Regions from separate parts of the Aliiglaciecola sp. SL4 genome, predicted to be linked through region 1. Evidence: predicted binding sites of a transcription regulator. Region 1 holds the regulator's gene; the other holds the start of a gene.
What was found. The regulator FNR, encoded in region 1, switches genes on or off when oxygen is low (the NO sensors DNR and NnrR bind a similar motif). The targets are predictions, from matches to a motif close to TTGATCTAGATCAA.
Positions count from the first base shown of each region.

Region 2: a site for FNR is predicted at 4,197-4,210, ahead of AB6T38_RS16785 (GbsR/MarR family transcriptional regulator). Genes of this name have one in related genera too.

Region 1 covers NZ_JBGOSE010000002.1:32,343-43,239, reverse strand. Annotated here, with positions in the region: gene ccoP (cytochrome-c oxidase, cbb3-type subunit III) at 1-250, shown strand, start outside; gene AB6T38_RS03905 (FixH family protein) at 321-812, shown strand; gene AB6T38_RS03900 (heavy metal translocating P-type ATPase) at 812-3,199, shown strand; gene ccoS (cbb3-type cytochrome oxidase assembly protein CcoS) at 3,212-3,397, shown strand; gene AB6T38_RS03890 (sulfite exporter TauE/SafE family protein) at 3,394-4,059, shown strand; gene fnr (fumarate/nitrate reduction transcriptional regulator Fnr) at 4,085-4,822, shown strand; gene uspE (universal stress protein UspE) at 4,936-5,868, shown strand; gene ttcA (tRNA 2-thiocytidine(32) synthetase TtcA) at 6,004-6,891, shown strand; gene AB6T38_RS03870 (patatin-like phospholipase family protein) at 6,907-7,968, shown strand; gene AB6T38_RS03865 (DUF2987 domain-containing protein) at 7,979-8,608, opposite strand; gene AB6T38_RS03860 (glucosaminidase domain-containing protein) at 8,605-9,414, opposite strand; gene AB6T38_RS03855 (hypothetical protein) at 9,407-10,165, opposite strand; gene AB6T38_RS03850 (LysE family translocator) at 10,185-10,841, opposite strand; gene cobB (Sir2 family NAD+-dependent deacetylase) at 10,841-10,897, opposite strand, start outside.
Region 2 covers NZ_JBGOSE010000014.1:84,274-95,170, reverse strand. Annotated here, with positions in the region: gene AB6T38_RS16815 (methionine synthase) at 1-31, opposite strand, end outside; gene AB6T38_RS16810 (DUF1852 domain-containing protein) at 63-1,037, opposite strand; gene AB6T38_RS16805 (DoxX family protein) at 1,450-1,980, opposite strand; gene AB6T38_RS16800 (putative DNA-binding domain-containing protein) at 1,990-2,730, opposite strand; gene AB6T38_RS16795 (DUF692 domain-containing protein) at 2,723-3,574, opposite strand; gene AB6T38_RS16790 (DUF2282 domain-containing protein) at 3,590-3,943, opposite strand; gene AB6T38_RS16785 (GbsR/MarR family transcriptional regulator) at 4,266-4,811, shown strand; gene AB6T38_RS16780 (cytochrome ubiquinol oxidase subunit I) at 4,923-6,287, shown strand; gene cydB (cytochrome d ubiquinol oxidase subunit II) at 6,284-7,282, shown strand; gene AB6T38_RS16770 (aldo/keto reductase family oxidoreductase) at 7,466-8,437, shown strand; gene AB6T38_RS16765 (alpha-amylase family glycosyl hydrolase) at 8,454-10,571, shown strand; gene AB6T38_RS16760 (VOC family protein) at 10,587-10,897, shown strand, end outside.

The sequences.
Region 1 (10,897 bases):
AAAAGAAGCTGGTAAAGCACGCTTTGCAGTATGTTCTGCTTGTCACGGTCCTGACGGTAAAGGAAATCAAGCTCTTGGTGCTCCAAACTTAACGGATAATATTTGGCTATATGGTGGAAGCACCGATGTGGTTACAGAAACCGTTAATTATGGTCGTGCTGGTGTGATGCCTTCTTTCAAAAATACTTTGGGAGAAAAGAAAATACACCTTGTAGCGACCTATGTTTATAGTTTATCTAAAAACAAATAAACACTAAGTTCGTTCCTAATAAAGCCTCGTTTATCGAGGCTTTATTTTCTTAAATAAGAAGTAAATATTAATGAATCGCTCAGATAAAACACCTTGGTATAAACAATTTTGGCCTTGGTTTTTAATCACCATACCTGTTGTATCTATTTGCCTAAGTGTCACTATGTTAAACCTCGCCTTGAACACTGAAGATAGTTTAGTAATAGACGATTATTACAAAGAAGGTAAAGGCATTAATTTAGAGTTAACCAAGATACAAGAAGCAAAAGCTCAGGGAATCTCTACTGTCTTAACCATCACTGATAATCGGGTACAACTCGAGTTCTTGTCTGGTAAACCAAATTCAGGAGAAGCGTTAAAACTTCATTTTTACCACGCGACTCTGCAAGATAAAGATTTTTCATTATTACTCACGCAAGATGCTAATGGAATTTACAAAGCGACTGCTGAGGAACCAATAAAAGGTAAATGGAAACTCACTCTTTCGCCTTTAGATGAGCAATGGAAAATAATGCAGGATAAAGGTTTACCCCAGAAAGCCCCTTTCAACTTTAACCCTTAATGGAAAATAATAATCCAAATAGCTGTTACCATTGTGGCCTTCCTATCCCCAAAGGAGAGGTTTTCTGGGCAGATATTTTAGGTAAACCTCGCAAAATGTGTTGCCCAGGTTGCCAAGCTGTTGCTGAAGCAATTGTTGAAAATGGATTAGAAGATTATTACCGCTTCAGAACAGAGTTTGCCGATAAAGGCGACGAACAGTTAACAGAAACCCTTGATAGATTGAAGGCATACGATCACGAGGAAATTCAACAAGAATTTGTGGTTGATGACGGTAGTCAAAAGCAAATACAATTAACCATTGAAGGCATAAGTTGCGCTGCTTGTGGTTGGTTAATTGAAAGACAACTTTTAAAAACCCCTGGTATTAAACGCATCGCGGTGAATGTTTCTGCGCGAAGAGCAACGATAAATTGGATCGATTCGCAATTAAAGCTAAGTGAAATCATTTCACAACTTGAGTCAGTAGGCTATCACGCCCTTCCCTTTCAAGCGGACGAACACGAAGCTTCTTACCAAAAAGAAACCAAAAGCTATTTAAAACGTATTGGATTAGCAGGCCTTATGAGTATGCAGGTCATGATGTTAGCCATCGGACTGTATTTTGGTATTTTTGGCTCAATAGAAGATACAACCAAAGAATTTCTCCACTGGGTGAGTTTTCTATTAACCACGCCTGTGGTGCTATATTCTGGCTTTACTTTTTATAAAAGTGCATTTAGTTCATTACGAATGAAATCTGTAAATATGGACTTTTCCGTTTCAATAGCCATTATCGGTACTTTTGTGGCTAGTGCTTGGGCAACAATTACCCATACCGGCGAAATTTATTTTGAATCAGTTTGTATGTTCATCTTTTTATTACTAATCAGCCGCTTTTTAGAACACCGTTCACGACACCAAGCCAGTCTCATATCTGCCAATATGTTTAAATACATTCCACTGACGGCCATTCAGATAGATAGTGATAACAAGCAAAACTCGGTGTTAGCAAAACACCTTAAACCAGGACAAAAAATACTAGTCCGCCCTGGTGAAACGTTTCCAGTCGATGGGGTGATAACATCTGGCGATGGAAACGTAGATGAGTCCATGTTGACGGGTGAGTCTGAGAAAATCAAAAAGAATATTGGTGACCATGTGTATGGCGGCACCATTAGTCTGTCAGGCTCATTTGAAATAGAAGTTGAAAATGAACTTAAATTATCCTTAGTAAATAAAATACTACGTTTGCAAGAATTAGCCCTTGCCGATAAACCCAAGGCTGCAGTGTATGCTGATGTAGCCTCAAAATATTTTATTGTAATTGTTCTAGGAATTACTCTGATTAGTTATTTCGGTTGGTTAGCTTATCAACCAGATCGGGCATTTTGGGTGGCCATATCGATTTTAGTCGCCACCTGCCCTTGTGCATTAAGCTTAGCAACCCCCACGGCATTAACTAGCGCCATAGCAAAGTTAAACCAATATGGTTTATTGGTAAAAAGAGCAAATATAATTGACGTCATGCCTGATGTCGATACGGTAATTTTTGATAAAACAGGTACCCTCACTAATGGTCACTTTAGTGTAAGTGAAGTTGAGCTATTTAATCATTCAGACGAAAATTTTGTATTCAACTTAGCGGCTGGCATCGAGCAGTATTCTAAACATCCAATCTCCCAAGCGTTTCAATCCAAAACGCCTCTAGAGGTTAATCACGTAGACACCATTGCTGGCAAAGGCTTGCAAGGTACCTATCAATCACAAATTGTAAAGATTGGTAATTTAAGCATTTTAGATGATAAATTAAATTTGCCAGTAAACCCTGATGACTCTCGCGTGTATTTGCAATTAGGCAAACAATTAATCGCCGCATTCACGGTAAAAGATGTAGTCAAAAAAGACGCTAAACAGCTCGTCAATGACCTGAGTAGCAAACAATTAGTGATGTTAAGTGGTGACGCCGAAACAAGTGCTACCTCGGTTGCCAACGCCTTGGGAATTCCCAATGTGTATTTTAGGCAAACTCCTCAACAAAAACTCAATTACATCCAAAGTTTACAAGCTGATGGACATAAAGTGTTGATGATTGGAGATGGTATTAATGACGCGCCTGTATTAGCGGCTGCCGATGTATCTATTGCAGTAGGTGACGCGAGTGACATGGCGAAACGTTCAGCCGATATCATTTTATTAAATTCGAAATTAAGTAATGTAAAATTTGCTGTTAGTATGGCAATCAAGGTACGCCATAAGATTAAACAGAATATGGTCTGGGCTATAGGTTACAACGCACTTATTCTTCCTCTTGCAGTGGCTGGATACTTAAGCCCATGGATGGCCGTTATCGGTATGTCTTTAAGTTCAATCATTGTAGTAGCAAATTCAATTCGTCTGCTCCGTTAATAGGAAACTAAATTGAGTATTATTTATGTATTAATCCCCATCGCTATACTGCTCGTTTTGTTAGCTATCGGGATCTTTTTTTGGGCAGTTAAGTCAAATCAATTTGAAGATTTAGAACGTCAAGGTTACAACATTTTATTCGATGATGACGTAGACAAAAAAGCACCACAAAAAACCCCTAAAACTGATAAAGAATGAACGATATCAGCTGGTTCTCAGCGATTTTAATTGGTCTTGCAGGTAGTGTACATTGTGCAGGGATGTGCGGCGGTATTGTTACCTCATTTACCTTTGCCTTGCCAAAAAATCAGTCACAATGGCCATTTTTAATCGCTTATAATACAGGACGTATTTTATCCTACAGTGTTGCTGGCGCTATCGCCGGACTTTTAGGGCAAGTTGTCACAACCCAATCTTTCATCAACCCACAAGTACTCACCCTGTTTGGTGGGGTATTTATGGTATTACTGGGGCTTTATGTGGGTCAATGGTCTAAATTGCTCACCAAGGTCGAAAAAGTTGGTGCTATTTTTTGGCGTAAAATCAGTCCGTTGTCAAAACGTTTTATTCCCTTTAAACACCCTATGTATGCCGTACCCTATGGTGTGATTTGGGGTTGGCTGCCCTGCGGATTAGTATATTCAACATTAACCTGGAGTGTTTCCACTGGCAGCGCCGTACAAGGTGCGTTGACCATGTTTTGTTTTGGTTTAGGCACACTGCCTATTATGTTAGCAATGGGAGCTAGCGCCACTCAAATCAGAAGTTGGTTAACACAATCCTTAGTAAAACGTAGCGTCGCAGTTTTATTATGTTTATTTGGCTTGATTTTATGTTACCAAGGGATTCATAATTGGTAACGAATGAATTAAGTGGAATTATCTAATGTCTGATTCGAACAAGTTCAGTATTCGCTGCCAAAATTGCAGTTTTAACCACCTTTGCATCCCCGTAGCCCTGAACCAAACAGAAATGGAAAGTTTGGATGAGATAATCGAGCGTAAACGTCCTTTGCATAAAAATGATCAGCTCACTATTCCAGGGCAGAAATTCACCTCCTTATTTGCGGTAAGAACAGGTTCATTTAAATCCTATATTACCTCCCCTGATGGAGAACAACAGATAACCGGGTTTCATTTTCCTGGTGATATTGTTGGTTTCGACGGACTCTTTTCAGACAGTTACCAAAGTTACAACCAAGCCATGGAAACCTCTATGGTGTGTGAGTTACCCTATGACAAGCTTGATACTATGAGCGAGCAACTTCCGTCTTTACGTAAAGAAGTGCTTAAGATCATGAGCACGGAAATAAACCAAGACCATAGTATGATGATGCTATTGAATAAACGTACCGCAGAGGAACGTCTTGCACATTTTTTGGTTAATTTATCTGACCGCTTTCACTCTCGTGGTTTTTCGGAAACAGAGTTCAACTTAACCATGACGCGCAACGAAATAGGTAACCATTTAGGTCTTACCGTAGAAACCGTGAGCCGTTTATTAACCCGTTTTCAAAAAGAAAATATCATAAAAGTAGATGGCAAATTTATCCAGCTCCTCGATTTATCCACCCTTAGAACTAAACTCGGTGAACATGTTTTGCAGAATAAAGCCTGCGGATAAGCCTTTCCTGTTAAGTTGATTTAGGTCAAAACAAATAGTCGGTTAACTGGCAAAATAGCTAAATTACCCATACACTTAAGTTGTAAGTGTAAACCTTTCAAGGGAGTTAACTAATGTCCATATTTAACAAAATACTAGCCGTTGTAGACCCGACCACTGATGATCAGAAAGCGTTTAAACGTGCTCTCTTACTGGCACAAAAAACGGGGGCAAGTGTTACTGCCTTTCTTTCCATTTACGATTTCTCGTATGAAATGACCACTATGTTAACCGTAGATGAACGAGAAACAATGCGCCAAGCTGTGGTGGATGATAAAACTGATTGGCTAGCCAATATCGTTGAGCCCTTGTCAGCTAACTCTTCAACCTCTGTAGATATCAAAGTAGTTTGGCATAATCGTCCTTATGAAAGTGTCTTATTTGAGGTGATTGACCACAGTTATGACTTAATTGTAAAAGGCACTCACGAGCACGACACCTTGAAATCGGTTATTTTCACCCCTACCGATTGGCATATATTAAGAAAATCACCCGTGCCTGTATTGCTTGTCAAAGAACATGACTGGCCAAGCAATGGCAACATTTTAGCGGCTGTAGATGTGGGTAGCGAAGATGATGAGCACCATAGTTTAAATAGAACCATTACGAAAACTGCAGGGATGATGGCTGATTTATTAGAAGGCAAAGTCAACCTTGTTAACTCTTACCCTGGGACACCGGTGAATATTGCCATAGAAATTCCAGAGTTTGATCCCGTTGGTTATACGGAATCAGTCAAGCAGCATCATGCTAAATGTATGCTTGAACATGCACAACAATTCAATATACCTCAAGAAAACCAGCATCTAAGTGAAGGTTTACCTGAAGATGTGATCCCATCAGTTGCTAAAACCATAGATGCAGAGTTAGTAGTGATTGGAACTGTAGGTCGAACAGGGATTACCGCAGCTCTTATTGGTAATACCGCTGAACACACGATCGACTCTCTCAATTGTGATGTTTTAGCCATAAAACCTGAAGGTTTTGAGTGTCCACTCAAGCACTAGTAATACATTAGCAATATCAGAGCAGAACTTTACCTAAAACATTTGAAATTAGAGTGTTTATGTCCTTTATGAGGACAGGTATAATCTGCGCTGATTGCAATGTTTTCTAGGAATATAATGAGTAAGATCGAGTCTCTGTCTGAGAGTAAAAAATACAGTTTCAATAAACTTCAAAAGCGCTTAAGACGAAATGTAGGTAAAGCAATCGCCGATTTCAACATGATCGAGGATGGCGATAAAGTGATGGTTTGCCTGTCTGGCGGTAAAGACAGTTACACTATGCTCGATATTTTGATGTTTCTAAAAAGAATTGCCCCTATAAAGTTTGAAATTATTGCGGTTAATTTAGATCAAAAACAACCTGGCTTCCCCGCGGATGTACTTCCAAGATACTTAGAAAATTTACAAGTACCTTATGAAATTGTCACCGAAGATACCTATTCCATCGTCAAAGATAAAATTCCAGAGGGCAAAACCACTTGTTCCCTTTGTTCAAGGTTACGTAGAGGAATACTGTATAAAACGGCAATACGTTTGGGGGCGACAAAAATCGCTTTGGGACATCACCGCGATGACATGCTCGAAACCTTATTTCTGAACATGTTTCATGGGGGACGCTTAAAATCTATGCCTCCAAAACTCGTCAGCGATGATGGTAAACAAATGGTTATACGACCATTAGCCTATTGCTCTGAAAAAGAAATAACCCAGTATTCCGAACTACTTGAATTTCCGATTATTCCCTGCAATTTGTGTGGCTCTCAAGAGAACTTGCAACGTAAGGTGATTAAAAACATGCTAACAGATTGGAATCAGCGTTTTCCGGGTAGAATAGAGAGTATGTTTAAAGCGATGCAAAATGTGGTTCCTTCCCATCTTGCTGACAATCAATTTTTCGACTTTAAAACTTTAGAAACACAACAAACACCGTTTGAAAACGGTGATATTGGATTTGATCAAGAAGACTTTTCGTCGCCATCCATTAGTAATGATGACACCGTAAATATTATCAATATAAGTTAAGGATCACTTCAATAGATGAAAATTGGATTAGCGTTAGGAAGCGGAGCCGCTCGAGGCTGGGCGCATATCGGAATTATTCAAGCCTTAGAAGAGCTTGGTATTGAAGTAGATGTAGTGGCAGGTTGTTCAATAGGTGCTTACGTTGGTGCCGCTTATGCGAGTAATAAATTAGAACCTCTTGCACAATGGGCTAGTTCTTTATCTGAGTGGCAAGTACTTGGGCTTATGGGGGTTGGCTTTCGTAAAGGCGGACTTGCCAGTGGTATAAAAGTATTTAAAGCCCTTGAAGAGAATTTTTGTGAACGAGAGTTTGAACAATTATCCAAACCATTAGGTGTAGTAGCCACCGATCTCTATAGTGGTAAAGAGGTTTCTTTTACCCAAGGCCCATTAGCCGAAGCGGTGAGAGCATCCTGTGCAATACCCGCTCTTTTTCCGCCAATTGCTTTTAAAGGAAGATGGTTAGTGGATGGTGCTGTGGTAAATCCTGTACCAGTAAACTTATGCCGTCAACTTGGAGCTGATTTCGTTTTTGCGGTCAATTTAAGTGCCGATTTTAGACCTGAAATTCAAGCTCAATATCAGTTGGAACATGAAAATAATCAGAAGCGAACCAATGATTTTTTCAATAAAAGTCACTCGTTTATGCAACGTATTTTTAGTGGTAGATTTAAAAAAGACAGCGAAATTGATGAAGAGGATCTTGAGTCCTTAGAAGATTTAGAGAATATGTCTTTGCATGAAAATGACGAATTGGAAAATGAAGAAGTTTCCCCTTCGTTAGAAATTGATAAGGAAAAACCAGAAAATATAGAAACAGAGTTCACAACTAGCAAAATGAAATTAACCGACAACACCCCTAGCATGTTAGGCGTAATGTCGAACTCTCTTGATATTCTTCAAGCAAGAGTAACGCGTTCTCGTTTAGCCGGAGATCCACCGGATATCCTCATCGAACCTCAACTAAGAGACTTCGGCATCATGGAGTTCCATCGTGCCGCTGAGCTAATTGAAGAGGGACGCCAGAGTGTGAAACGAGTCGCAGCGCAAATTAAATATCAATTACGTCTGGACTAAGTTTTTAAGTTTACTTTGTTATTGCTGTAATTCTGTACGGGGCCTCAGAAAAGCTCACCTGAGCGCCCTGCTCTAACCAATCCTCACTGACTACAACATGATGTTCATCTACGTATAATGCATCCGGTATCGAGTCTCTATCAATGTTATCGAAATAAAACTGTAACCCGCTAACTGGAGGCATTAGGAATGAAAGAAAACTTCCCATATCGTCGAAAAATATAGCGTACTGTTGATACAAATCTTGTAATTCTTGATGAGTGTATTGGGTTTGCAAATAACTGGGTTTTGTTTCCAATTGCACTGACATGTCACACTGATTACTATTTTCACCCAGTTCAAGTTCTACTACAGCTTTAGCTTGTTTTAAGGCTTTTTCGGTCGGTAATAAAAAACGATATTCTGGGGTAATGGTAACCGGAAGGGTTACTTTTTGAGTGACGATATTCGCACTTTGAATTTGGCACAAGCCACCGTTTCTAACATTTTTAAAACCAAATGCGAATTGTAATGCGGGCGTCTCTTCATTATCGATTTTTTTAAGATGGCTATAAAAGCTAGAATACTCAACAGACAGCGTATCAGCCAAAGCAGAACTACAAAAAGTAACCAAAATAAAAATAAAGCTTAAAAATTTCATGCGGGTAAAAACTTCCTATTAAAACGTATCATTTGTATGAGCTCTTTAATGTACTCGTCACCGCGTTCGGAGTAATTTTTCAAGCCTTTTGCTAACTTTTCAGCGGTAATTTGTTGATTACTGTTACGTAATTTGGCTCGTATGTCGCGCAACTGAGCGTAAGCCTGGTGACGGTTAATATTTCGAAAATATGTACTTACAGCATACTCTAAACTGGTAAATTTAGCCACTTCATGAACCGCCCCTTCATTACGACGTTTAGGAACGAAGCCACAGCCCTCTCGAAAGCACCAAAGACCGAAGAAGTTAAAACCTTGCTTGGCAAATCTTGAGGTCCCCCAAGCCGACTCATTGGCGGCCTGCATAAGCACTAATTCAGCGGGTATCACATCAACTTTACGCAATAAACAACTTACTATTTCTGATAACTCTTGTTTAGGATCAACACGGTATTCCGTGATCAATGAATCTAACCTTGTTTGTTGCAGAGTATTTAAAGGCTGATTTTGTTCAATCACACTTTTAATTTCTTTTAGAAATGTTCGTTTTTCAATAATAACCCTATTGTGATGGCGTATTGCCGGCAGTAAGTAGTTAAAAAATGCTTTTTTCCTAACCACCACTGGAAAAATTTCAGAGAAATTAGGCATTTTCTGTTCAGTATATGGTGCAATATTTTGCTCATCAAAAGGATCTAACTTCTTTGGTGGGAACAGAAAAGGATAACTTAATACTACTGCGCCAAACACCCAGATCACCAATAGATAGAGAATACGTCTGGGTGTTGGGAAGTCGAGGTTACGCATCAAATGTAGTGTCTCCGTCAGACCCATTTTGTTGGCTCTGGTAGTTAAAGTTATTGCTACTGCTGCCATATCCAAAAAGTTCACAATACAGCAAACCATTAATATTATAATAGAAGGGTAAAAATAGTATTAAACCAATCCCAAACGAAAGAATTGAAAGCACTAACAACACTAAAAATACTGCGTATAAAACAGTGAATGGAAATAAGTAACGATTAACCATTTTAATGGAAAGTATCAATGCGGCGATTGGCGTGAGGTTTTTATCCGCGACCAAAAGGACCGCAAAACTGGTTACTATCATTAAATATAAGCCTGGCAAAATAAAAAGCGCCATACCTGCTTTGGTTACAATTAAAATAAATGCGGTCACTAAACAAATAGGAAGTGCTTGGCCTAGTTTGGAAAATAAAAACCTAACAGATGCTAATTCTTTCAAATGAGACTTCGCTCCTTGCAACATTAAAGCGGCAGTCATTGGCGCTAAAAGCAGTTGAATTATTAAGTCCAAGGTCATCAAATGGCCCTGAGTAAACTGCTCCATGGATTGAATTCCATTATATTTAATGTATATAAGCGCAATCACCATGCTTAGTACAAACACAACCAACAGCATTTGTAGAAAGACTAAAATACTACCCATAGTATTTTCGAAGCCCTTGGCTAATATACTTTTCAAATCAAAGTTATATCCGCCATTAAGGTTTTGCTTAATCAGCTCCGAATGGCTTTTTTCATTAGGTTTAAACATCAATAATTCTTTAATTAATTTAAGTGGAAAAAACTAGGTTTACGGCCAGCACTATTAGTATCACTCCCATGAATCGATCAAATATATGACCATTTTTCTGCAACGATGATCGAATTTTCGTTCCACTCATTAGGTAGGATAAAAAACAAAACCAAACACCAGTGGCAAAGGCTAAATAAATACCATAGCTAACTTTAATTAGCATTGGTGTGTGCGGAGATACGGCTACAGCAAATACAGTCAAAAAAAACAAAGTTGCTTTAGGATTCAATCCATTCGTCATTAAACCAATTAGAAATGACTTTTTATCGGATGTAAGTTGCTTTTTTGCTGATTCAGCTTCTAATGATACACTATTTTCAAGAGAAATAGGTTTACTGCGGATCGCCCCCCACCCCAAATATAACAAGTACGCTGCAGCGACATAAGCAAAACCTTGAAATAACCAAGGTTTGGTTTTAATTAAGATGCCGATGCCTAACAATGAATAGGCCACGTGAATTAGAATCCCCACTCCAACGCCTACACTGGTAAACATAGCTGAACGCCTACCACTGCTGATACTTTGTTTTAAAACCACTGCAAAATCGGGACCAGGGCTGGCAACTGCGAAAAAATGTAATGTAGCGATTGCGGCAAATTCTAACCAATAAGGACTAAAATCAGGTAAATTCATTATTTTATTAACGACTCAATATAATTGGGAATCACTTCTGTGGCTGGCCCATAATA
Region 2 (10,897 bases), on a different contig from region 1:
CAGCAGTAGAGGTAGGAAATAGAGTTTTCATAATAAATAGCGTCTTATTTTTAAGTTAATGTTTAGGCGTAATTAGCAGACCACTGCTCAAGTACATTTTGATAGGGTTTGATGAAGTGCTCTTCGGCAAATTTCCCTTGCTCACTTGCCAATTGGCTGCGCTCTTCTCGGTCATACACAATTTGGGTAAGAGAATGATCTTGATTCTGCAAATTTGGTTGATAACACTTTCCAGCCACCGCATTGGCGTTATAGATCTCAGGCCGATAGATTTTCTGAAAGGTTTCCATGGTGCTGATGGTACTGATCAGCTCAAGGGCTGTATAATCATTCAGTAAATCACCACAGGAATAGAAGGCCAAAGGCGCAACACTATTAGCGGGCATAAAATATCGAACCTGCAAACCCATTTTTTTGAAATACAGTTCAGTTAATGATGAATCGCTTGGCCGATATTCAACCCCTAAAATCGGATGCTGATTTTCAGTTCGGTGATAAATCTTGCTATCCGAAACGCTAAGGCAGATAACCGGTAGTTTTTTGAAATGCTGCTTGTAAGAATTTGAATTAATGAAAGATTTAAACAGTTTACCGTGCAGTTCGCCAAAGTTATCAGGAATGCTAAATTTCGGCTGATTCTTGTTATGCTCTAACAACAAAACGCTGAAATCATAATCTCGTAGGTAAGAAGAAAAGTTGTTACCGACAATGCCTTCGATACGTTTATTGGTTCGATGATCTACAATATTCGTTTTTAATATTTCAATAGATGGGAAACTACGACCACTGCCTTCAATGTCAATATCGACGGTGATGATATCTAGTTCCACCGAATAACGATCTCCTTGAGGGTTATCCCAGCATGCCAAGCCGTTAAAACTATTGTCGATCATATTTAGTGCATTACGTAAGTTCTCTTGACGGCTCTGTCCCCTTGCCAAATTAGCAAAGTTGGTGGTGATACGGGTGTTGTTTGAAGGATGATAGTTTTCATCAAAAGCAATGCTGTTAATGGTAAATATAAAATCTTTATTCATGGTGATTTGTATCCAATTTATCTGAGATAAAACCTAAATTTATCGCCTGTCATTTTTGGACTTTCCAACTTTATGTTGCGGCTTTACTGAGTCTATTGCCGCTTTGCCAGCACCTTGATTAATGCTGCAATCAAGAACCTACTGCAATCTTTATAAAAGTTAGAAGTCAAAGGAGAGTGTGTTTTATACGCGGATCAATACATGAATAAAAATGATATAATTTCATAAACACATGAATTACATTCATGAAATGGAAAATGCTAATGATTTAGTTGACGTTTTCGATTTTCTAATAGCAGATTAGGTGGAGAAGGTAACTTGCATAGCCATCCTTTTGAAGGTGACCATAACTCGTTTTAACAACCAGTTTAGTTAACCCGGATTCAAGTTAACTAAACTGCAAAGGGGTAGATTATGCAACTCGTTTTTCGAAGCCAAATAACTTATCGAGAGATAACCTTCCTGGCCCCATACTAAGTACAGACAGCAACGCTATGAACCACCATACTGCGGGGTTCCACCAGTGCTCCCAAGTCGGGAATACAGCTAAGCTAATAAATAGCGTCATTCCAATCAAACCTGCAGCACCAACTCGAGTTAAAAATCCTAAAGCAAGCATAATAGGTAGCACTATTTCAGCAACTCCTGCAGAAACCGCCAGGGTTTCAATAATTGATACAGTTGTGGACCCTTCAACATAATCTAAAGTTATTGGGTCACATAGCAGTAAAGCACCTTCGCGGACTGGATCTGGACAGAAAAACTCATATAAAAACAAATCGTACTTATCAGGATTAAAGCTGAGAAATCCATTCCACTTTGTCAGTCCTGATTGAAAAAATACACTCGCGACCAATAATCTTGCGAGTAATAAATAAATATCGGTAAGGTACAAGCTAAGTTTAGCCGTTAACCCAGCATAAAGGTTAATGAGTTTTATCATATTTTTCTCTTAAGTTATTAATTTATTAAGGAGTAACTGACTAAATATTTCGCTAATATCTATTGGACCATTTTGCATCGCCACTTGTGCTGCATCCCCTAAGGTTTGACCAGCGTAAATACGAGAAATAAATAAGTGTTCTGGTTCAGAAATTTGTCGATGTAAAATGCGGCCATTGTCTCGCCACAATAAAATATTTTCATGGTTATGTTCTATGGCGACTTGTTCGCTTAGTTCGGCAACTTTTAGCTGTGACCAAAGAGACAATACCGTCCAGTCATTTTGAATTAATTGCACACTGGGATGTAAGGAAAGTGATTTCGATTCGATGTCGTCAAACAATGATTCAATCTGATCTTGGCTTAATGAAGGTTTCTCATCCGCAAAGTAGGCATGATACCAAGCACGATCCAATTTACAGATGTCCCACAAATAGCCAAGTTCAGGGTGACTATCTAGCATGGAGTCCCGAACATAATCAGGGAAGTTTTCACCGTACTCAGCTAAAACTGTGGTTGTTGGTGGATGTGATAAACAGAACTGCCTAGATAAGGCTTTAAAAAAATCTTCACCTAATAATTTCTCACCACTTGGATACTTGCGCAGTAGCGCATCAATGCAACTACTTATAAAGGTATTCCGATAGACTGCCAAACGACGGGTATTTATAGTGTCATCAAGATGTTCGACGATATCCACTAAATCTCCGCTTTGCACGTAATTCATTAAAGCTAAATGAAAATCACTCATAGCCAGCATTTTTGTTATTTTGCAGAATTAAGTTTCGCGCGATATTACGTTCTGCCAACAATACCTTAAAGGATGGTAAGTTCGCATCTCTTTCAATTAGCACCGGACACGGGCCTATATGGCTTAATGCATCATTTAGCAGCGCCCAAACACCACTTGCTACCTCACTATCATGGGAGTCGATTAGTAGATCTTTTTCAACAGGATCTACTGAATGCCCAGCCACATGAATCTCACCGATGACTTTCCTATCGAGAGCACGAATATATTTAATGGGGTCAATTCCTGTATTGTTCGCACTGATGAATAAATTATTTACATCTAGCAAAATACCGCAGCCCGTTTTACTCACCAGTGACATCATAAAATCGCTCTCTGACATGTCAGATTTGAAAGTAAGGTAGTTAGCCGGGTTTTCTATCAATATTGGACGCTGAATAGCATCTTGTAACTGTTCAATATTGTTAGCGGTGCGAATAAGGGATTCAGAGGTAATAGGCGTTGGCATCAAATTAGCTAGATAATTGCTATCAGTGCCCGACCACGCAATGTGTTCAGAAAAAGCGGCTGTGGGCACCGAGTTAACTAAACTGGTTAGTCGTTTGAGATGTTCGGTGTTAACTGGTTTAGGACCACCAAGAGACGCACCAACACCGTGAATACTTAACGGAAACTGCTGTGCAATATCCAGTAATTTTTTGAGCCTAGGCCCACCCTGCATTAGGTAATTTTCTGCATGTACCTCGAACCACAAATGACCATCAACCCTGCTAGGAATGTCATCAAAATGCTCTGGTTTTAAACAAATGCCCGCATCTACGGGCAATTTAGTTAACGCTTTCATCTAAAAGTTAACGTACTAAGCGATAGGCTTTTTAGAGCCAGTGCCATCAGGTGTTACTATGAATTCACACGAACCTTTAGGCGAGTAAGTCCAGGCATTTTTTTGGAAATCAACGGTAGAAGTACCTTCACAGCTTGTTCCTGCACCTGCTTTACAATCGTTTTCACCAGCTAAAGCAATCCCGTAACATTTATCTTTACGTCCGCGTAATCTTTTACCTTCTTTCCATTCTTGGAAAGCGACTTTTACTTTTTCAGGTGTCCCTTCAGCAAGAGATAATTGGTCATTTGGTTTAGCAACAGCAACTTGAGAAGCCGCTAAAGTCGCACCGATAAGTAATGCAGTTTTTATTGAGTTGTTATGTTTCATAAGTTCTATCCTCAAGAATATTTAATTGTGAAAAACGAGCTCTTATCTGAGCAGTGGAATCCCTTATGTAAGTTCTAGACCTTTAAACTTTCTCTAAAATTTCAAAAAAACATTTCAATGAACAATTTAAACTAGCGAAAGTTGATTAAAAAACGCACAAAAAACATCAAGTTCAATATTAATTTCAATTAGCTAGCCCTTTCACCAAAAAGCAAAGTTGCTGGCTAATAAACACAAACAAATAAAATAATAATTGATCTACATCAATTAATGTTTATAATTTTCAGAAATTACTGAAACTTCAGAAAAGAGATAATTCACAATGAAAATGACACCCATGATAGAGACCTTCGTTATGCATTTCGGTGAAATGGGCAGCCGTTGGGGATTTAACCGCACGGTTGGTCAAATGTATGCCCTTTTAGTCATAAGTGAAGAACCATTGAGTGCAAATGACATTGCTGAAGCCCTCAATGTATCCCGCGGCAATGTCAGCATGGGGTTAAAAGAATTGCAGGCCTGGCGCTTAGTGCAAATGCATCATGTTCCTGGTGACCGAAAAGACTACTTTAGATCCTTAGGCAGTATTTGGGATATGGCAAACAAAGTGTTTGAAGAGCGTCGCAAGCGGGAAATTGAACCGACTATGAGCGTACTTAGAGACACCCTGTTAGTCACACCAGCAAATCCACAGGAAGAATATGCTCAACAGCAGCTACAGGAAATCCATGATCTATTAGAAAACGTAACCCAATGGAGTGAAGAGTTGCAACGCCTGAGCCCAGAGAAGCTATCAACTCTAATGAAGTTAGGTTCCGGGGTGGGGAAAGTTTTAGATATGAAGGATAAATTTTTAAAAAGCAGTTAAATCAAAAGCGTACAAGTTAAACAGCAGATTATCGCCGTAAGCAGGATTAAATACATCGGGTTTTAAATATACATTAACAACGGCTAAAATCAGCGCCGCTAGGGGTTATCAATGGCAGACGTAATGCTACTCTCTCGCATTCAATTTGCAGCAAATATTAGTTTTCATATTCTATTTCCAGCGATAAGCATTGCTATGTGCTGGATGCTATTTTATTTTCGTGTTCGTTTTCACATAAGCAAGCACCCAGTTTGGATGCGGATCTACCGCTTTTGGGTAAAAGTGTTTGCCCTTACCTTTGCAATGGGCGTGGTCAGTGGTATTACTATGTCATTTCAATTTGGCACCAACTGGCCGGGCTTTATGGCCACAGTGGGTAATATTGCAGGGCCGCTTTTAGCCTACGAAATCATGACTGCGTTTTTCTTAGAAGCCACGTTTCTAGGTGTCATGTTATTTGGTATTAATCGTGTGCCACCTTGGCTTCATACCCTTTCAACCTTCATTGTAGCAGTAGGCACATCACTGTCCGCATTTTGGATATTAGCCCTTAATTCATGGATGCATACTCCCACAGGTTTCGAGATGCGCGATGGCGTGGCTTATGCGGTCGATTGGTTTGCAATCATTTTCAACCCCTCATTCCCTTACCGACTAGGGCACATGTTATTGGCCTCTGGACTAACCATATGCTTCTTAATTGCGGGGATTTCGGCTTACCGAATTCTTCGCGGCGACAATAAAAAAGCGCCAAATTTAGCCTTAAAAACCGCGATTTTCTTAGCTGCCATACTCACTCCGTTACAAGTAGTAATGGGTGATATGCATGGCTTAAATACCTTCGAGCATCAGCCTCAGAAAGTGGCCGCAATGGAAGGAGTTTGGGAAACCACCAATGGCGCACCACTGTTGCTATTTGCTGTGCCAGATGAAGAGCAACGCACCAACCATTTAGAGATTGCGATACCTAAAATGGCGAGTGTGATTTTAACCCATGACCCTGACGGACAAATTCGAGGCTTAAACGAGTTTGAGGGCAAACACCCACCCGTTAAACCTGTGTTTTATGGGTTTAGAATAATGGTTGGTTTAGGCATGTTGATGTTATTTAGCAGTTGGCTAGCAAGCTTTTTCTTGTGGCGCAAAGGTGCTCTCGCCCCTTGGATGTTGAAGTTTTTTGTTGGCATGACATTTTCAGGCTGGATAGCCACCTTAGCAGGTTGGTATGTCACTGAAATTGGCCGTCAGCCTTATTTAGTCAGTGGAATTTTAACTACCGCAGATGCAGTAACAGATATTGCACCAGAAAATGTGGGGGTAAGTTTAGCCATGTACTTATCCCTCTATGCTTTCTTGTTATTTGCTTACATCAAGACCTTGTTTTACATGGCTAGAAAGTCAGTGGAGATTGAAGAATACGATGCGGCGGAATACACACCTGCCCGCACAATCACACCTGCGGAGGCCAGCCAATGATTTTAGATCATCAGTTACCCATCATATTTGCCGGTTTAATGGCGTTTTCTGTGCTGGTATACGCCATTCTCGACGGTTACGACTTAGGCGTGGGATTGCTTCTACCCATGGATAATCAGCAACAAAGAGACAAAATGATCGCATCCATTGGTCCGTTTTGGGATGCAAACGAAACCTGGTTAGTGTTGGCGGTTGGTTTAATGTTAGTTGCTTTTCCCAGTGCCCACAGCATTATTTTAAAGGCCCTTTATTTACCTACCGCCATATTATTGATTGGTTTAATTATTCGCGGTGTTTCTTTCGATTTTAGAGCCAAAGTAATTGCTCATAAAAAAGATCGTTGGGACAAGCTCTTTATATTGGGTTCTTTCATTGCCGCAGCAGCCCAAGGTTACATGTTGGGCATGTTTGTAATGGGGTTCGAAATTAGTCTAGAGTCTGTTGCATTTAGTCTGCTCAGTGCCGCTGGTGTTGCCATGGCCTATGCACTCATTGGAGCCTGTTGGTTAATCATGAAAACGGAAGGAGAATTGCAAATACGCTCTGTGAAATGGGCCAAAAATGCAGGAAAGGTCTGTTTAATAGGAATCCTCGCTGTGTGTATTATTAACCCATTAATTAATTCATTTGTATTTGAGCGTTGGACCCAACCCCCCTTGGCGTATTTAATCGCGTTAGTGCCTATATTATGTTTCGCGTTTTTTGTAATTGGTTATTTTACCTTGCAAAAATTACCCCTAAAAGATGATGCTGGTTGCTGGTTGCCCTTCGTTCTTTGTACGGCTATTTTCACTTTTAGCTTTTTAGGCCTCGCCTTTAGCTTTTATCCTTTTGTCGTACCCGGGGAGCTTAATATTTGGCAAGCCGCCAGCGCACCAGAGTCTTTGCGAGTCATATTATATGGCGCACTGATTGTTATCCCCTGTATTTTTGCTTACACCCTATTCTCGTATCGTGTGTTTTGGGGGAAAGTGAGAGATTTAAAATATCATTAGCCGGCCGTTTTTAGTGATGGCGAGGCTTTTACTTTACAGGGTCCCTTAAACTTTAAGGAGATAATTAAAAATACAGGCCAATTCAACCGCAAGCTTGAATTGGCCTATCGCATACGTATTCAATGTAATCTTTTTGTAAACGGATTAGAATAAACAAATTACTTCAGTTTAAAAGACATTAGCATGAAACAAATACCGTTAAATTCGTATTTTCCTAGCATGAGCCCGATTTCTTTGGGCTGCATGGGATTAGGCGGCACTTGGGGAAAAGCTCCCTTTGAATCCAAACACGTGAAACAAGCCCACAACGCTGTTGATGCGGCACTAGAAACAGGAATTAACAACTTCGATCATGCCGATATTTACACCATGGGCAAAGCCGAACAGGTGTTTGGAGAAGTGCTAAAAGCCCGCCCAGAATTAAGGGAAAACATTTTAATACAATCTAAATGTGGAATTGTATTTGAAGATGAAAAAGGCCCTAAACGTTTCGACTTTTCCAAAGAGTATCTGCTGAAATCGGTAGATGGCATTCTTAGTCGTCTTAATACTGAATATATTGATATATTTCTACTCCATCGCCCCGACCCTCTGATGGACGCCCACGAGGTTGCTGAAGCTTTTTCGATTTTAAAAACTAATGGTAAGGTCAAGCACTTTGGGGTATCGAACCAAAATTTACACCAAATGAAGCTATTACAGCGTAGTCTTGACGTACCGTTAGTGGCCAATCAAATTGAATTAAATTTAACCCATTTAGATTTTTTAGAGGATGCAGTACTGGCTAATCACCCTCAGTCAAAAGACTTATCCTTTGCTTCCGGTACCATGGAGTACTGCCAATTAAATAATATTCAAGTGCAAGCTTGGGGCAGTCTTTGCCAAGGCGCATTAACGGGTAAAAGTTTAGTTGGCCAAGACGAGCATATTCAACAAACTGCTAACTTAGTGTGCAAACTAGCAGCAGAATATCAAACATCACCAGAAGCCATTTTGTTAGCTTTTTTAATGCGTCACCCAGCTAAAATTCAACCCATTATTGGTACGACAAATACCATGCGGATCAAAGCTTGCGCTCAAGCTGCACAAATTGAATTGTCGAGAGAACACTGGTATTCATTGTTTGTTACTGCTCGTGGTTGTGAACTACCTTAAAAAAAGAGAGCCCATCATGAAATCATTCAACACCCTATTTGCTTTAATCTTTGCCAGCTCTGTTTTATCTGCGTGTTCAGAACAAGGCCAATCTGTTGCAGAAACAGAAAATCCGCAACCTGCACTAGAGCCAATCAACTTAACTTTCCCTGATATTTATAATGATTATCTAAACCGAGATGTGCGTGACGATATTTTTTACTTTGTGATGCCTGACCGTTTTTATAACGGTGAACCAGAAAATGATATGGGTTCTGCAACCACTTCAATTTCTCAAGGGGGTTATGTTATTGATGATATGAAAGGTTTTCATGGTGGTGACATTAAAGGTCTGGAGCAAAAATTAGATTACTTAAAAGATTTGGGCATTAGCGCAATCTGGATGACCCCGATTTTACGCAATAAAGCCATTCAGAATGACGGCTATGGACACCATGGATACTGGATCCTAGACTTTACGCAAATCGACCCGCACTTCGGCAGCAATCAAGATCTAAAAGATTTAATCAGCGCCGCCCACAATAAGGGTATTAAGATATTTTTCGACATTATTACCAATCATACTGCGGATGTGATTAGTTATCGCGAATGTCATAATCCCGATGGTAGCTACAAAGGCGAGCCGACCTGCCCTTATAAATCTACCGCTCAGGTAGAAGCGGGTGACAAGTACACGCCATTTATTCCATCAGGCTACGAAAATGTCAAAGTACCCGCTTGGTTAAATGATCCCAAATATTACAACAACCAAGGCGATAGCATTTGGCAAGGTGAAAGTGCTATTAATGGTGACTTTTCAGGTTTAGACGACTTGAATACAAAAGATCCACAAGTGCTTGCGGGCATGATTGATATTTACAAAAACATTATTAGCGAATTCAAGCCAGATGGGTTTCGGATTGACACAGTAAAACACGTGGATATGAGTTTTTGGTCCACATTCAGCCCTGCAATTTTAAATCATGCAAAACAACAGGGTATTCCTAACTTCCATATTTTTGGTGAAGTCTATAGTGCCGATCCTATTGAACTGAGTAGTTATACCACGATAGGTAAAATGCCTTCAGTATTAGACTTTGGCTTTCAAGCAGCTGTAACTGATGTTTTTTACCGCAATAAGCCTGCCTCAAAGATAGTCCAGTTATTTGAAGATGATGACTTTTACAATGACAACGACAGCCAAGCTGATGTATTAATGAATTTTTTAGGCAATCACGATATGGGACGTGCAGGTTTGTTTATAAACCAGAGTTTGCCAAATGTGTCTGAACAAGAAAAACTCAAACGCAATATACTATCCCATAGCTTCATGTACTTATCTCGTGGCATTCCAGTCATCTACTATGGCGATGAGCAAGGTTTCGTCGGTACGGGGGGAGATGTAGGCGCGCGGGAAGATATGTTTGCCTCACAAGTTGCGGCATATAATCAATTGGATTTGCTTGGCACAGATGCAACAACAGCTTCGGAGAACTTTGACCAAAACCATCCCATATATCGAGCGTTACAGACCCTCGCCCAATTACGTATGGACCATCCAACACTGCGTCGTGGAGTCACATTTAACCGCCCGAGTAAAGGCAGCCAGTATGCATTTGCCATTTCACGCGTGGACAAACAAGATGCCACTGAGTTTTTATTAGCCTTTAACCCCATGAATGAACCACAAACCATTACTTTGAGCGCCAATCATAATGGCTATCAATGGATAGCGGGTAGCAATCAATTCAGTATGGATGGCGACGTTATACAAATTACCCTGCCAGCTTTAAGTTATTCAGTTCTTAAAGCAAACTCGGCAATAGAAAATACAGAAATAGGAGCTCTGGAGTTTTTAGGCTTTGAAAAACAACAACGAGTCATACGTTTTGACTATCAGCTTTCACAGTTGCCTGCCAATTCACTCCCCTTACTGGAGGTAACTACTGAGGTTAAAAACTTACAAGGAGAATATGAAGTTATTGCAAAAGACAATACGCCTCCTTATTCAGCCATAATAGATAGGCAAAAATTTAACGACTATGCGCCCAAAGAGATTCGGGTTTCGATTAGCAATTGGCAAGGAAATATTCGAGTAGACACCTTCTCACTTGAAAAAAGCGCTGGTATAAAAGAATCACTTACCCATTATTAATAACTTAAGGCAAGTATGACTAAATTAAAGGGCTTCCATCATGTGGCGATTATATGCAGTAACTACGCGCGCTCTAAAGCCTTCTATACCGATATTTTAGGGTTTGAAATATTGGCAGAAAACTATCGAGCGCATCGAGACTCCTATAAACTCGACTTAGCATTACCCGATGGTAGCCAAATAGAGTTATTTTCATTCCCTGGCGCGCCGCAACGGCCCTCAAAGCCTGAAGCACAAGGACTTCGGCATTTAGCATTCAAAGTAGACTCGGTGAGTGATTTTTGTGATTACTTATGGCAAAAAGGTATCACGCCAGAACTAATTCG